Regions from separate parts of the Photobacterium sp. DA100 genome, predicted to be linked through region 1. Evidence: riboswitches for the same ligand, from Rfam matches in the RefSeq annotation. Region 1 holds a riboswitch; the other holds the start of a gene.
What was found. Region 1 has a riboswitch for lysine ahead of PTW35_RS18030 (Na+/H+ antiporter NhaC family protein). Riboswitches for the same ligand answer to the same signal wherever they lie in the genome.
Positions count from the first base shown of each region.

Region 1 (8,053 bases):
CGAGTCTGGTGGAACAGGCGATGTCGCTTGGCTTGAAAACACTGAAGTTCTTCCCGGCGGAGCCTTCAGGTGGCATTGGCATGCTAAAAGCGCTATCGGCGGTTTATCCGGTTGAGTTTATGCCGACGGGCGGTATTAGCCCTGCCAATGTGGCCGACTACCTGGCACTGGAGAAAGTGATTGCTTGTGGCGGCACTTGGATGGTTCCGAACAACCTAATCGAGCAAGGGGATTGGCAAGCCATTGGTCAACTGGTGAGTGAAATCAACCAGTAAGCAAAATAACAAATTGATGGTCACCAGAATTTACATTTTACCGGGTGACATTTAACGCATTTTATTGGGGAATAGGCCGCACATTGAGCAAGCCAACTATTCTCCGTACACGCAGGAGTTGAGAAGATGTCGAAAGATTACAGCGCGGTAGCCCGCTCGGTCGTCGAAAAATTGGGGGGCGCCAATAACGTTGTTGCCCTTACCCACTGTATGACCCGCCTACGTTTTGTGTTGAAAGATGAGGCAAAAATTGATGCCGCAGCGCTGAAAGGCGTGAAGGGGGTTATGGGCGTCGTGCACAATGGCGACAAGTGTCAAGTGATCATTGGCAACAACGTGGCCTACGCCTACCAGGAAGTGATGAAACTGTGCAGCCTTGATGGTGCAGCTGCAGATACACCGGCACCGAAAGTCAAACTGACGCCGAAAGTCATCGGCGCGAAAATGCTCGATGCGCTAGTTGGCACCATGTCGCCATTGATCCCGGCGATTATCGGTGGTTCGATGGTAAAACTGGCTGCCATGCTGCTGCTGATGTTCAATATCTACGAAGCCGATCACTCAACGATCATTTTGCTTAACACCATCGGTGACGGCGCCTTTTTCTTCCTTCCTATTATGGTAGCGGCTTCTGCATCGATTAAATTCAAAACCAACATGTCGCTGGCAATCGGTATCGCCGGTGTGTTGGTACACCCGAACTTTATCGACCTGATGGCACAGGCCGCTGACGGTCGTGCGGTTGACTTGTTCGGGATTCCGGTGACTTCTGTCCGTTACACCTATACCGTTATTCCGGTTCTGATCATGACATGGATACTGTCATATATAGAGCGCTGGGTGGATAGTATTACGCCTGCCGTGACCAAGAATTTCTTGAAGCCGATGCTTATCGTGTTGATCGCCGCACCGATCGGTATTCTTCTGGTTGGCCCGATGGGGATCTGGATCGGTACAGCAATCTCTGCTGCAGTATATGCAATTCACGGTACTCTCGGCTGGCTGGCTGTCGCTATCATGGGGGCGCTATGGCCGCTATTGGTACTCACCGGTATGCACCGGGTATTTACCCCAACGATTATCCAGACCATCGCGGAAACGGGCACGGAGGGCATGGTAATGCCGTCTGAAATCGGTGCAAACATCGGTATGGGTGGTGCGTGTTTGGCTGTTGCGTGGAAAACCAAAAATATTGCACTTAAGCAGACGTCTATGGCGGCGGGGGCATCGGCACTGATGGCGGGTATCTCTGAGCCTGCACTATACGGTGTGCTGGTTCGTCTCAAGCGTCCACTAATTGCTGCGCTGATCACGGGCTTCATAGTTGGTGGTCTGGCGGGCATGGCCGGTATTGCCAGCCATTCAATGGCAGCTCCGAGCTTGTTCACCAGTGTTCAGTTCATTGATGTCAACGATCCGATGAGCCTGGTATGGGTACTGGGTCTGATGGCATTGTCAGTCGTCCTGTCATTTGTACTGACGCTTATCCTAGGGTTTGAAGATATCCCTAACGATGAGGATGAAGCCAGCCCGACAGCGGCAAAAGAGTCGGCGAAAGAAAACGCTGAAGAAATCGAAACACCGGTGCCAGCAAAACCTGCTACGGCCTAGTGCTCCCTGAAGAGTAAAACGGGCCACCTCAGAATGAGGTGGCTTTGCGGCAATTAGCGGTAACGTGCGGTAATTAGCGACACAATTAAGAGGCAAACCATGTCTGATATTACATTCCCGCAAGGGTTTCTATGGGGCGGCGCAATTGCGGCCAACCAATCTGAAGGTGCTTACCGCGAAGGCGGCAAAGGGCTAACCACTGTAGATATGATCCCTTACGGTGAAAACCGGATGCCGGTTAAGCTGGGCCAAGTTGATAAGGTTGAATTAGACGCGGACGAATTCTATCCAAGCCATCAGGCCATTGATTTCTACCACCGTTACAAAGAAGACATCGCGATGTTGGCCGAAATGGGTTTCAAGGTGTTCCGTATGTCGATTGCCTGGGCACGTATTTTTCCAAATGGTGATGAAGAAACCCCGAACCAGGCCGGTATTGATTTCTACCGTTCTGTTTTCGAGGAGTGCAAGAAATACGGCATTGAGCCACTGGTGACCCTTTGCCACTTCGATGTCCCGATGCACCTTGTCAACGAGTACGGCTCTTGGCGCAATCGCAAGATGATTACTTTCTTTGAGCGCTATGCCCGCACGTGTTTCGAAGCGTTTGATGGCTTGGTGAAATACTGGCTGACGTTCAACGAAATCAATATCTTGCTAGCAAGCCCGTTCTCTGGTGCCGGTATTGCTTTCCAGGAAGGCGAGAACCACGACCAGGTTAAATACCAAGCGGCGCACCACGAGTTGGTAGCCAGTGCGCTGGTGACCAAGATCGCCCATGAAATCAACCCGGAAAACCAGGTTGGTTGTATGCTGGCTGGTGGCCAGTTCTACCCGTATTCGTGCAAGCCGGAAGATGTTTTCACGGCGATGCAGAAAGATCGTGAAAACCTGTTCTTTATTGATGTCCAGTCACGCGGCTACTATCCGTCTTACGCCCAGAAAGTGTTTGATGAAAAAGGCGTGAAACTGGAAATCCACGAAGAAGACTTCGACATCTTGAAAAATACCGTCGACTTCATTTCATTTAGCTACTACGCATCCCGCTGTGCATCTGCCGATATGAACGAGGGTAACACCAGTGCGGCAAACGTGGTGAAGTCGATTAAAAACCCGCACCTAGATGCCAGTGACTGGGGCTGGGTGATTGACCCGCTTGGTCTGCGTATCACCATGAACACGCTGTATGACCGCTATCAAAAGCCGTTGTTCTTGGTTGAAAATGGCCTGGGTGCCATCGATACCGTTGATGAGAATGGTGTGATCAACGACGATTACCGCATCGATTACCTGCGCGCTCACGTTGAAGCAATGAAGGATGCGATTGCCGATGGTGTGCCGTTGATGGGCTATACGCCATGGGGCTGTATTGATCTGGTGGCGGCGTCTACGGGTGAAATGAGCAAGCGTTATGGCTTTATCTATGTCGATCGCGATAACGAGGGCAACGGTAGCTTGGATCGCACCCCCAAGAAATCCTTCTACTGGTATAAGAAAGTCATTGCGAGCAATGGCGAAGATCTAGCTTAAGTGTGTTCTGTTGTCTGAGGGGAAACCTCTGACAGTTTGCCGGTAAGGCCCACTCTGCTCTTACCGGCTTTTTTGTATATTATTTCACATCATCAAAGGTTGCACTTTCGAGCAACGCAGCGATGGTGTCTTCGAAGCTCATGCCGGCTTCTTTGGCCGCCATCGGGAAAACACTGCGGGTGGTCATTCCCGGTACTGTATTCATCTCGATCAGGCAGATATCGCCGTTGTCATCCAAAAACGTATCAACCCGGCCCCAGCCCCGGCACCCCAGAGTCTTGTAGGCTTCAAGTGCTGCGCTCTGCATGGCTTCTTCTTGCTCGGCAGTCAGGTCTGACGGACAGTGGTAGGTTGCACTTTGATCACCGAACTTGGCGTTCCAGTCGAAGAAGGTATCTGATTTGATTTGTACAACAGGCAATGGCTTGCCATCAAGGATGGCACAGGTGTATTCACGCCCGGTGATGAATTGTTCGACGAGGATGTCATCGTCATATTCAAAGGCATCAACCAGTGCATTGAACAGCTCTTCTGGAGAGGAGGCTTTAGATACCCCGATACTGCAGCCTTGATTGAGGGGTTTGACTACAACCGGGTAGGAAAGATCCGCCAGTGTTGTTTTGATGGTATCGGTTGGCGTGTGCTTGTTGACTTTGATCCAGTCTGCTGTCGGCAGGCCATTGGCACGCCACACTTCTTTGGTCTTAAGTTTGTTGAGGGAGATGGAAGAGGCCAGGAGGCCACTGCCGGTATAGGGGATTTTGAGTAAATCCAGAAGGGCTTGGATATGTCCGCTTTCCCCCATACCGCCGTGAAGGGCAATGAAAACCTTGTCGAGGTTGAAGAAGCCCTGCAAGGTGATGTCTATGTGGCGAGGATCAATCTTGATAGCCTCATGGCCCAATGACTCAACGGCATCGGCAATGCAATTGCCAGACTTTAATGAGACTTCGCGTTCGCTAGACTCACCCCCATATAATATTCCGATTCTCATGGTATTGTTCCGATTAAGCTCTGCAGTGGAAAGTCGTAAAAGAAAAAGCAAGCAATTATTTGCGTGTAAGTGCTTGTATACCCAGAAAGTTTTAGTCACTGGGAATAGTAATATTAAATCGCGTGTATAGTGCGCGGTGGCTTATTGTAATGATTTGCTCTTGTGGTTGAATTTTTATGCCCAATAAATTTGACATTGTGCATAATTTTTTCTTCACCGGCAGAGCCGGATGGCTTTTTTTTGACCAGGGAAGAAGGGCGTCGGTGCGGTTGGGGGCTGTGATGTGTATTGCTCTTATTTGGCAAGCAAGCTGAGTCGCTAAGCAATAACATCTAAAAAAAGAGCAAGGCCATGGCCTTGCTCTGAGGAGGGACGATCGGTGCGCTTTAGCTCGTTACAGGCTCGGCAGCCATAACTGGCTTGCTCTTGCGAACGGCAAAGGCGCAGAATGCCAAGAACCACAGGCCGCTGACAGCCACACCGGCCCATGCCGAGTGGGTGTAGCCAATGGCGAGGTAACCCAGTAGAGCACCGAAAGCAACCGAACAGGCGTACGGTAGCTGGGTCATAACGTGATCCATATGGTGGCAGCCGGCACCGGTTGCCGACAGAATACTGGTGCTGGAAATTGGTGAGCTGTGATCACCAAATACCGCACCAGCCAGAACCGCTGATAGCATCGGCAGCAGCAGCGCAATGTCACTGGCCGCGGCAATATCACCGGCTAGCGGGAGCATGATGCCGAAGGTGCCCCAACTCGTGCCGGTCGCAAAGGCCATGGCACAAGATAGCAGGAAGACAACTGCAGGCAGTAGCTCAACCGGCAGGTTGCCGTTAGACATTGAAGCTAGGTAGATGCCGGTTTGCATATCGCGTACAACCGCACCAATCGTCCAGGCGAAGAACAGGATGATAATCGCAGGCATCATGGCTGAAATACCCTGCGGGGCCGCCTTCATCCAGGTACCCGCATCCAGTTTCAGACGCAGGGCAAGAGCGATAGACACCACCAAGCTGCAGATCGCACCGTACACCAGCGATGAGCCGACATCGGTGTTCTCAAATGAGCCGAGCACACTGAAGGCTTCACCGTTGGCTGCCAGTACATCGGCACCCGACTGCACCATGAAAAATACCGTTGCCATGGTCAGGGTCAGGATCGGCAATACCATGTCGATCATACCGCCTTGGGCAGATTCCGGCGCCTCGACGTCCAAGCCAGCAGGCTTGCCTTTCGACTCATCCCATAGCTTGCCTTCTAGCGCCCACTTCTCATGTTTGCGCATTGGGCCGATATCGAGCTGGAATGCAATCACACACAGCACCATCACAAGCGTGAATACCGCGTATAGGTTCATCGGCATCATCTCGACAAAGGCAGAGATAGGGCTTTGGTCGGTCACGCCATGCGCCACCATGATGCCGCCAACCAGGGCGATGATGTAGGCTCCCCATGATGAGATAGGCATCAGTACACAAACCGGAGCTGCAGTGGAGTCGAGCAGGTAGGCCAATTTCGCGCGTGAAATATTGAAGCGGTCGGTAACCGGGCGGCAGATTGCGCCGACTGACAGGCTGTGGAAGAAATCGTCGATAAAGAAGATGAATACCATCAGGCCGGTGAGTGATTTGGCACTGCGGCGGTCTTTACAGCGTACCGCTGCCCAGTCGGCGAAGGCCTGCGTTGCCCCCGAGACACTCATCAGGCTGATCAGCGCGCCGAGCAGCAGCATGAAGATGATCATGTTGACGTTGTCGCTGTTCATCGCTCCGTCAGCCCACACAATCGCCAGCACTTTGCCGACTAGGTATTGCAGAGACTCAAGCGGTGAGTATTGGTTTAGCATCAAGGCACCGGCAAAGATACCTGCTCCGAGGGAGAGTAAAACCCGCCTGGTGGTGACCGCAAGAATAACAGCCAGCATGGCAGGGACTACGGACATTAGCGAGTCCGAAAAATCGACAAGGTTCATGATCTCATCACACCTACAACTTAAAGGTGGAGATCTACCGAAAGGAAGTGTAACTAAGACGCAGAAAGGTATGACTTGTTACCCCTTCAGGTAGCGCTCCATAGGTAAATACTATGGCAGTTCTGTGCCTATTCGACACAGACCCAGCGACTGAGTTGATGGCTGCAGTCACTTCGGCGCTGACTCCTTTCTCCGGCTTCACAGGTATCACCCTCTGCTCGGTTACTCTTAGGCAGCGCGCCTCTACTGATTTAGGGTTTATCACCGTCAATCCTACTGGATTATGGCAATAAGTCTAACATTATATACGGCTGAATAATTATGTCAGCTAATAATAAGCTTTTTTCATCTTTATCATCAGAACCTTGGTTTGAAGCGTTGGCCCTTTTTCTCTGATTATCCCTATAACCATTGCTGGTTTTATTTTTTTAAGGAGCTAACGTGTTTTCTCGCAAACACTTTGAATTGATTGACAAACCTACGTTCTTCGGGGCGCTGGGGATGTTGATCTCGGTTGTGGTGCCTTTGCTGCTGTTTCCGGCGCAAGGGGCAGAATGGATTGCTATCGCCAAAACGTTTATGACCGATAAGCTCGGTTTCCTCTATCTGGCGCTTGGTGTCGGTGCATTTTTCTTTATGATCTATATCGTTTTTTCCGATATCGGCCAAATCAAGCTGGGGGATCCCGATGAACAGCCTGAGTTCACGACGGCCTCGTGGGCAGCGATGCTGTTTTGTGGCGGGATCGGGGCCAGTATTCTGTATTGGGGTACGATTGAGTGGGCTTATTACTACCAGGCACCGCCGTTCCAGCTTGAGCCGGGGAGCGAGGAAGCGGTGCGCTGGGCGGCCACCTATGGCTTGTTTCACTGGGGGCCGATTGCCTGGTCTATTTATTTAGTGCCAGCCTTGCCGATTGCCTATTTCTTCTACGTCCGCAAGCAGCCTGTGCTGAAGGTATCGGCAGCCTTGATGCCGGTGATCGGTGAGGCCCGCAGTTACGGCTGGCTGGGTAAAGTTATCGATGTGCTGTTTATCTTTGGCTTGCTGGGTGGTGGTGCCACGACACTGGGTCTGGCTGCCCCGTTGATCACCGAAGGTGCCAATTACCTATTCGGTGTGCCTAAAGATACCGTCACTCAGGTGATTGTGCTGATGATCTGTACCGCGATTTTCGCCTACTCGGCTTACGCGGGGATGGAGAAGGGCATCAAGCTGCTCAGCAATATCAACTTCTGGGGAGCCCTGGGCCTGCTGGCTTTCATTCTGGTGGCCGGTCCGACGATTTTCATGCTGGAAACCGGCTTGGATTCATTAGGCCGTATGTTGTCGAACTTCTTTGTCATGGCAACATGGGCTGAACCGTTCGGCGGCTATGGCTCGTTTGAAAATACCCACTTCCCGCAGGATTGGACGATTTTCTACTGGGCGTGGTGGCTGGTATTTGCCCCGAGCATGGGCTTGTTCGTGGCGAGGATTTCCCGTGGCCGTACCATTAAGCAAATGGTCACCGGTTCGATCTTCTTCGGTTCGATGGGCTGCTTCCTGTTCTTCATGATCTTGGGTAACTACGGTTTGTCGCTGCAGCTATCCGGTGCGCTTGATGTGGTCAGTATTTTGAACACGGAAGGGGCGACCAAGGCGATTTTCTCAATCCTTGAGCAACTGCC
Region 1 is NZ_CP119424.1:68,492-76,544, forward strand. Features, by position in the region: gene PTW35_RS18010 (bifunctional 4-hydroxy-2-oxoglutarate aldolase/2-dehydro-3-deoxy-phosphogluconate aldolase) at 1-275, shown strand, start outside; gene ascF (PTS cellobiose/arbutin/salicin transporter subunit IIBC) at 402-1,886, shown strand; gene PTW35_RS18020 (6-phospho-beta-glucosidase) at 1,986-3,416, shown strand; gene PTW35_RS18025 (D-alanine--D-alanine ligase) at 3,496-4,410, opposite strand; gene PTW35_RS18030 (Na+/H+ antiporter NhaC family protein) at 4,797-6,383, opposite strand; lysine riboswitch at 6,467-6,637, opposite strand; gene PTW35_RS18035 (BCCT family transporter) at 6,825-8,053, shown strand, end outside.

Region 2 (8,053 bases), on a different replicon from region 1:
CATCGGTACGCTTTGCCATCGAGCGTTTGGGCTACCCGGTGACCGTCAGTAAAGATCCCGAGGTGGTTTTGGCGGCGGACAAACTGTTCCTGCCGGGCGTTGGCACCGCTAGCGAGGCAATGAAAAACCTCGAGGAGCGGGACCTTATCACTCTGGTTAAGAAAGTCGATAAGCCGCTGCTGGGTATTTGCCTTGGCATGCAGCTGCTCGGTGAATTCTCCGAAGAGCAAGGCCAGAGCGGGACCGAGCAGGTTAACTGCCTCGGCCTGTGTGGCGCTCCGGTGAAGAAAATGCAAACAGGCGATTTACCCCTGCCCCACATGGGCTGGAACACCGTCAGCACCGAGCCAGATCACCCGCTGTTCAAAGACATTCCGGCCGAAAGCTATTTTTACTTTGTTCACAGCTATGCGATGCCGGTGTTTGACGCGCCACAAAAGGGCCGCACTATTGCCCGCTGTGAATACGGCCAACCGTTTACCGCCGCAGTACAGAGCGGCAATTACTACGGGGTCCAGTTCCACCCTGAGCGCTCGAGCAAAGCTGGCTCGCAGCTGATCAAAAACTTTCTTGAAATGTAAGGACACCAAAAGGACTTGTTATGATTATTCCCGCTCTCGATTTAATTGAAGGTCAGGTTGTCCGCCTGTTTCAAGGAGACTACGGCAAGGTTACCGAATACAAAGTCGACCCTGCCGAGCAATTTAACCTATACCACCAGGCTGGCGCGACCTGGCTGCACCTGGTTGATCTTACCGGAGCCAAAGACACCTCTGCCCGGCAGCTGGACTTAATCAGTAAGCTATTGGCCAGCACCCCTGCCAATATCCAGATCGGCGGCGGCGTTCGCACCGAGCAGGATGTTGCTGATTTGCTCAATGCCGGAGCTCAACGAGTGGTGATCGGTTCGACGGCGGTCAAGCAGCCAGAATTAGTCAAAGCCTGGATGGAAAAATACGGCCCAGAGCGCATTGTGCTGGCGCTCGATATCAATATCGATGCCGATGGTAAACGCAATGTGGCGGTTTCCGGCTGGCAGGAAGACTCTGGTGTGACTATAGAAGCCCTGCTCGAAGACTTCCTAACGGTTGGGCTGCAGCATGTACTGTGCACCGATATTTCCCGCGACGGCACGCTGGAAGGGTCAAATGTCGAGCTATACCAAGATCTGTGTGGCCAGTACCCGCAAGTTCAATTCCAGTCCTCGGGCGGGATCGGCTCACTGGATGATATCACGGCCCTCAAAGGTTCGGGGGTTAGTGGCGTGATCGTCGGCCGTGCACTGCTTGATGGTAAGTTCACCGCCGAGCAAGCCTTTGCTTGCTGGGCAGAATGAGGCAAGGAGATACCAAGATGTTAGCAAGACGAATTATTCCCTGCCTCGATGTCCGTGATGGCCAGGTAGTCAAAGGGGTTCAGTTCCGCAACCACGAGATCATCGGTGACATCGTCCCGCTTGCCAAGCGCTACGCCGAGGAAGGAGCCGATGAGCTGGTGTTCTACGACATCACCGCCTCCAGTGATGGCCGGGTGGTCGACAAGAGCTGGGTGGCCCGCGTAGCAGAAGTGATCGATATTCCCTTCTGCGTCGCCGGCGGGATCAAATCCGCCGAGGACGCCAGCCGTATCCTGCAGTTTGGAGCCGATAAAGTGTCCATCAACTCGCCAGCCCTGGCCGATCCGAACTTAATCACCGAGCTGGCGGATAAGTTTGGGGTCCAATGCATTGTGGTCGGTATCGACTCCTATTTCGATGCCGATAGCGGTAAATACCAGGTGTACCAGTTCACCGGAGATGAAAACCGCACCAAGGCGACCCGCTGGGAAACCCGCGACTGGGTGCAAGAAGTCCAGCGCCGCGGGGCCGGCGAGATTGTCCTGAACATGATGAACCAGGACGGCGTGCGCAACGGCTACGATCTCACCCAACTCAACATGGTGCGTGAAGTCTGCCATGTACCGCTCATTGCCTCCGGCGGGGCCGGTGAGATGGTGCACTTTGCCGATGCCTTCAAGCAAGCGAATGTCGACGGCGCCCTCGCCGCATCGGTATTCCACAAACAAATCATCAATATCGGTGAACTCAAGCAATACCTGAAACAACAAGATGTGGAGATCCGCCTATGAGCCTAGCAAGCAGTATCAATTGGGACAAAGTAGACGGCTTGGTTCCGGCGATTGTCCAGGACAACACCAGTGGCCAAGTCCTGATGCTCGGCTACATGAACGACGAGGCCCTGAGTAAAACCCTCGAGACAAAACAAGTCACCTTCTGGTCACGGACCAAAGCGCGCTTGTGGACCAAGGGCGAAACCTCGGGCAATGTGCTTCAGCTAAAAAGCATCAAACTCGATTGCGATCAGGACACCCTGTTGGTGAAAGTCGACCCTATCGGCCCGACCTGCCACCTGGGTACCACCACCTGTTTTGACAATGACACAGCAGAAGAAGGACAGGTCGAGCAGCCTGCCCTGGTGTTCCTTCATCAACTTGAGCAGATCTTGGCTGCTCGTAAAGGTGCCGATCCTGAATCGTCCTACACTGCCAGCCTGTATGCCCGTGGTACCAAGCGGATTTCGCAGAAGGTGGGCGAAGAAGGGGTTGAAGTCGCGCTTGCGGCAACGTCGGGTGACAAGGCGGAGCTAGTCTGTGAGTCAGCCGATCTGATCTACCACTTGTTGGTACTGCTGCAAGATCAAGGGATGTCCCTGTCGGATGTCACAGCCAAGCTGCAAGAGCGCCACAAGTAGCCGTAACAATGGTCCCAATAAAACGAAGCCCAGAATAATCTGGGCTTCGTTGCTTATCGAACAGGATATGGTAGAAAGTACCAATTACCGGCCGAGCGCTTCTTTATAGTGCTTGCGGCACACGGAAACATAGCGGTCATTGCCGCCGATTTCGACCTGGTCGCCGTCGGCAATCGCCTTGCCGCTGGCATCTTGGCGGATCACCATATTGGCTTTGCGGCCGCAATGGCAGATGGTTTTCAATTCAACCAGTTTATCTGCCCACGCCAGCAAATAACGGCTGCCTTCAAATAGCTCACCACGAAAATCACTACGCAAACCATAGCAAAGCACCGGAATATTCAGCTTGTCGACGACTTCTGTTAATTGGTACACCTGCTCTTTGGTCAAGAACTGGCACTCATCAATTAGCACACAGTCAACTTTCTTGGTTGCATTCATATCCTGCAGACGAGCATAGAGGTCATCGCTGGTAGTAAACAACTCAGCATCTTCTTGCAAACCAATTCGCGAGCTGACCTTGCCTTTACCGTAACGGTCATCAATTGCAGCGGTGAAAATCACCGGCGTCATGCCGCGCTCGCGGTAATTAAAAGATGACTGCAATAATGTTGTCGACTTACCCGCATTCATTGCCGAGTAATAGAAATACATTTGGGCCATTAAGCTTCCCTAGTAATACGATTGGTGCGTGAAAAATCAGCCGAGATGCTACAGAAAAGCCCTTCAGATTGAAAGGAGCAAGCTCATCTTCTTTGTGACCAATTGAGATTAAATTAAAGAAATTTGGGCTAACTAGCGAAAATAAAAAAGCCTGTATCAAATACAGGCTTTTTTCTTCAGCATGACATCAGCATTACGCGTTCGCAGCCGCTTCCTGAGGGCGGCGTGCAAGCCAGTAAAGCGCCACGCAAGCCAGAGCGAAGGCGACGGTTGCCGACATGAACGAAACAGCGAGAGAGCCTGTAAAGCCCAGTACCAGGAAGCCAATAGTCGATACCGCAGCCACAGCCAGCGCATAAGGTAGCTGGGTCGATACGTGATCAATGTGGTGGCAGCGAGCACCAGTCGACGACAGGATAGTCGTATCGGAAATTGGCGAGCAGTGATCGCCAAATACCGAACCGGCCAATACCGCGCCAAGCATCGGCAACATCAGCATAATGTCGGTGGCAGCAGCCAGATCACCGGCAATCGGCAACATAATACCGAACGTACCCCACGACGTACCGGTCGAGAATGCCATCAGGCCTGCTAGCAAGAAGAGAATCGCCGGCAGCATCATTGGGTTAATGCTACCCTCAACCAAGGTCGATAGGTATTTACCCGTCGCCATGTCACTGATCACCGAGCCAATGCTCCAAGCAAACAGCAAGATCAAGATCGCGCCAAACATCGACTTGGCCCCAATCCACAGGGTAGAGGCCACATCTGCCATTGGAATGCGCTGGCGGAAAACAGGGATAAGGGCAGCAGCCAAACCAACCAGGCCACCGTATACCAGAGACATACCCACATCTGTATTCTCGAACGCACCCAGAACGCTAAACGCGAGACCATCCGCCGCCAAGGCCTGGTAGCCGGTAAAGAGCATAAAGAAGAACGTTGCCACAATCAGGGTTACGATTGGCATTACCAGATCGGCAACACGGCCATTCTTGCTTTCTTCAATTTCCAGTTCGTCGTTCAGATCCTTGGCACGGCTGTCTACATCCCCCTCATCGAATCCACGGCAGTGACTCGCTTCCAGCTCGTGCTTTTTCATCGGGCCCACATCAATTTGGAACCAAGCCACGACAAACACCATCAACAGAGCGAATACCGCATAAAAGTTCATCGGCGCCAGCTGCATGAATGCCCCTAGCGGCGAGTATTCTGTCACCCCGTGCGAAACCAAAATACCGCCGATCAAGGTAATAATGTATGCCCCCCAGCTTGAAGCGGGCATCAATACACACATTGGTGCGGCAGTAGAGTCAAGGATATAGGCCAATTTGGCACGGGAGACATAGAACCGGTCAGTCACCGGGCGGGAAATCGAGCCAACGGCCAAACTGTTGAAGTAATCATCAACAAAGATAAATACACCCAAGAACGCAGCCAACAGTTTAGCACCGCGCTTACTCTTGATTTTCGTCTGGGCCCATTCAGCAAACGCTCGAGTACCGCCAGAAAGTGTCAGCAAGGCAGTGGTCATACCCAGCAAAATAAGGAAAGCAACAATACTCATGTTCCAACTGTTGATGGCACCGTCTTCAATAAACAGCCCTTCAACCGTGGTACCGATATAGCTGGCCGTACCACCGACAGAGAAATCCGTCAGCAGGAATGCGCCCAGCAGGACACCGACACCCAATGAAACTAAAACACGACGAGTTAGGATAGCCAAGCCCAGCGCAACCAAAGGAGGCAACAACGACATGGCGGAATGTGAAAAATCTACAATATTCATGATCTCGACTACAACCGATCCTGGTTGGAGATCTACTGCTTAACACGACATCTTGTCGTGTATAGAAGAGCATAAGGAAGAGAAGTTACCCTTTTCCGACTCCACAGTAGCGCTCCATAGTTAATGTAATTATATACTATGGCAGTGTTGACCCTATTCGGTGACAACCCCAGCAAGCAGGCTTGATACTCCACGCTTACTTCGGCATCGGCTCCTTTCGTAAATCCTCATTGGAATCACCCTAAGATTTACTACTAATAGACGATGCGCCTCTACCCTTAGTCTAGGTATGGTCAATTCTACGGAATAGATATCCAAATGCAATAAGTTAAGATGAAAAAAATCACAAAAATAGTGAATAGTCTTGCCATAGAGTACGAAAATCATCCACTTAGTGACAAATTATTATACCTTTCACATATGAAATTGATGGCAAATATTTATCAGCTCCCGTAGATTTTGGATAAGAATATTTACTTATCTTGACCATTACAATTTATTACAAATGAGAAATGAACCAGATAAATTGCAAAAAATTAAATAAACCCTTCATTTTTTATTTGGCATCACTGTATTAAAAGTATTATTATTGCAATTATTGAATCGTCACTGCTATTATTAATTTATAGTTTTAGGCCTACAGGAAATAAAAAATGTCTGATGCAATGAAAGCGCTACTTAACCTTCGCAGCCTTCGCGCACTTTCTCGTGAATATTCTCTTGAGCAACTACAGGAAGCGCTAGAAAAACTTCAAACCGTTGTTTCTGAGCGTGAGGAAGCAGAAGCAGAAGAGCTTGCTAAAGAAAAAGAACGTACAGAAAAACTAGCCCAATACCGTGAAATGCTTCTTGCTGATGGTATTGACCCAGAAGAGCTTCTAGCCACACTAAATAAAGCACCAAAAGCAAAGCGTGCGCAGCGTCCAGCAAAATACCGTTTCATCGATGAAAATGGTGAAGAGAAAACTTGGACTGGCCAAGGTCGTACTCCAAGCGCACTGAAAAAAGCTCTGGACGAAGGCAAGTCTCTAGAAGATTTTGAAATCTAATATTTCAAATCATCTGTGATAATCATCGAAAAAACCCGGCCATGCCGGGTTTTTTTTTAAGATAAACCGCTGACAAGCACCAAAAACCAAGTCATTGATTCAAAAGAAAAAGAAAGGGGGCACCAAACCGCAAAGCTCAATTTCACCCAACAACTTACTTCCCTCCCCTCTATTACTAACGATTATTTTAATTTCACCCGATGGCAAAAAAATAAAGCGTGATTTTCCCCGCAGCATAAAAAACCAGACCTATTGGTCTGGTTTTTTGTCATTTTTGGGGATTAGCGAATTTGATCAGCCAAATGGCTCACGGCCAAGGCGAAATAATGCGAACGATTCCACTTGAGCAACGACTGATAATTACCATAAATCAAATAGGCACGGCCTTGTTTATCATCAGGTTGAATAAGCCAGGCATCTATTTCAACACTCGGCAGGGCCTTGCCGTTGAGGCGTCGAACACCTAATTGCTGCCATTCAGCCAGACTACGGGCTTTGCTCATTTCTACACCAAGCAATGACTCATCAATAGAAGCGGGTAAAGAAACTTGCCGCCCCCAGGTATATTGGTCATCCCAGCCGGCTTTATTCAAATAATTCGCCGCAGAGGCAAAAACATCGGCCTCCGTCTGCCAAATATCAATCCTGCCGTCATTGTTGCCATCGACGGCATACGACAGGAATGAGGTTGGCATAAACTGCGGTTGGCCCATGGCACCCGCCCAAGAACCCTTCATATCTTCAGGGCTAATATGGCCGGCATCCAATATTTCCAGTGCCGCCATCACCTGTCCGCGGAAAAACGCTTCGCGCCGACCTTCATAGGCTAGCGTGGATAACGCTTCAACCACATTATAATTCCCCATCAAGCGGCCAAAATTACTTTCAACCCCCCACAAGGCAACTATAAAGCGCGGTTGCACACCGTACTGCTCACCAATTTTATCCAACATAGATTTATGCTGGCGATATAGCTCATTTGCCTGTTTTACTTTCCAAGCAGGCACCGCACGGGGAATATACTCATCCAGAGTTAATTTACGCTCCGGTTGATTTTTGTCCGCTTTTACCGCACGCTCGACAAACGTTATGCCATCAAAAGCAGAGTTGATAATCGACTCCGAAATTCCATTTTCCCGGGCTTCTACTTTCAGTCCTTCGACATATTTATCAAACCCCTCATCGGCATAGACAACCGATGATAATCCTAACCCTAAGGCCACTAAGGCCGATATCAATCGCTTATGCATAGTTTATCCTTGGCTGCTGGCGGCTTTATCCGCTTTGTACTGCACGAGTAAGTTTGGCACGGGAGGCGGCACCTGCAGGTAATATCCGCTCTCCTTGAGATCCGCTTTTACTTTTTCTATATCGGCCTGTGCCAGCTTATGTCGTTCCTCTAACTTAAGTACCATGACAAATTGTGGCGTACCAAATGTTTTCAACAAAACTTCAGGCACGGCTGAAAAGTCGTCTTTGTTGTTGATATAAAGATAGGTGTTGTCTTTTTTGGGGCTTTTGTAAATTGCACACAACATATTGTCGGTAACCTGTTCGTTAATTTCGCTATTTTGTCAGACAACAATTCACCGGGATCATTCCCTACAGATGGGGGAGATCGCCTACTTGATGAGACGGTTGTCTGAATTTCCAACGCAAAAGCAAGGATAGCTTGCTGATATACGCTTTGGAATATAACATGCAAGTTACCCAAGAGATAACGTTCCCGAACGACTAATTTATCGGCAGTCATTAGCGCGCATGACAAAATCTGCAGAACTCAAAGGGGGCTCATTCACCCT
Region 2 is NZ_CP119423.1:978,023-986,075, reverse strand. Features, by position in the region: gene hisH (imidazole glycerol phosphate synthase subunit HisH) at 1-581, shown strand, start outside; gene hisA (1-(5-phosphoribosyl)-5-[(5-phosphoribosylamino)methylideneamino]imidazole-4-carboxamide isomerase) at 602-1,336, shown strand; gene hisF (imidazole glycerol phosphate synthase subunit HisF) at 1,354-2,127, shown strand; gene hisIE (bifunctional phosphoribosyl-AMP cyclohydrolase/phosphoribosyl-ATP diphosphatase HisIE) at 2,124-2,750, shown strand; gene PTW35_RS04980 (thymidine kinase) at 2,835-3,413, opposite strand; gene PTW35_RS04975 (Na+/H+ antiporter NhaC family protein) at 3,607-5,202, opposite strand; lysine riboswitch at 5,302-5,485, opposite strand; gene PTW35_RS04970 (H-NS family nucleoid-associated regulatory protein) at 5,856-6,251, shown strand; gene PTW35_RS04965 (lytic murein transglycosylase) at 6,533-7,501, opposite strand; gene PTW35_RS04960 (YcgL domain-containing protein) at 7,505-7,789, opposite strand; gene minC (septum site-determining protein MinC) at 8,013-8,053, shown strand, end outside.
Region 2: it holds a riboswitch for lysine, as region 1 does, so the genes downstream of both, PTW35_RS04975 (Na+/H+ antiporter NhaC family protein) here and PTW35_RS18030 (Na+/H+ antiporter NhaC family protein) in region 1, are expected to answer to the same signal.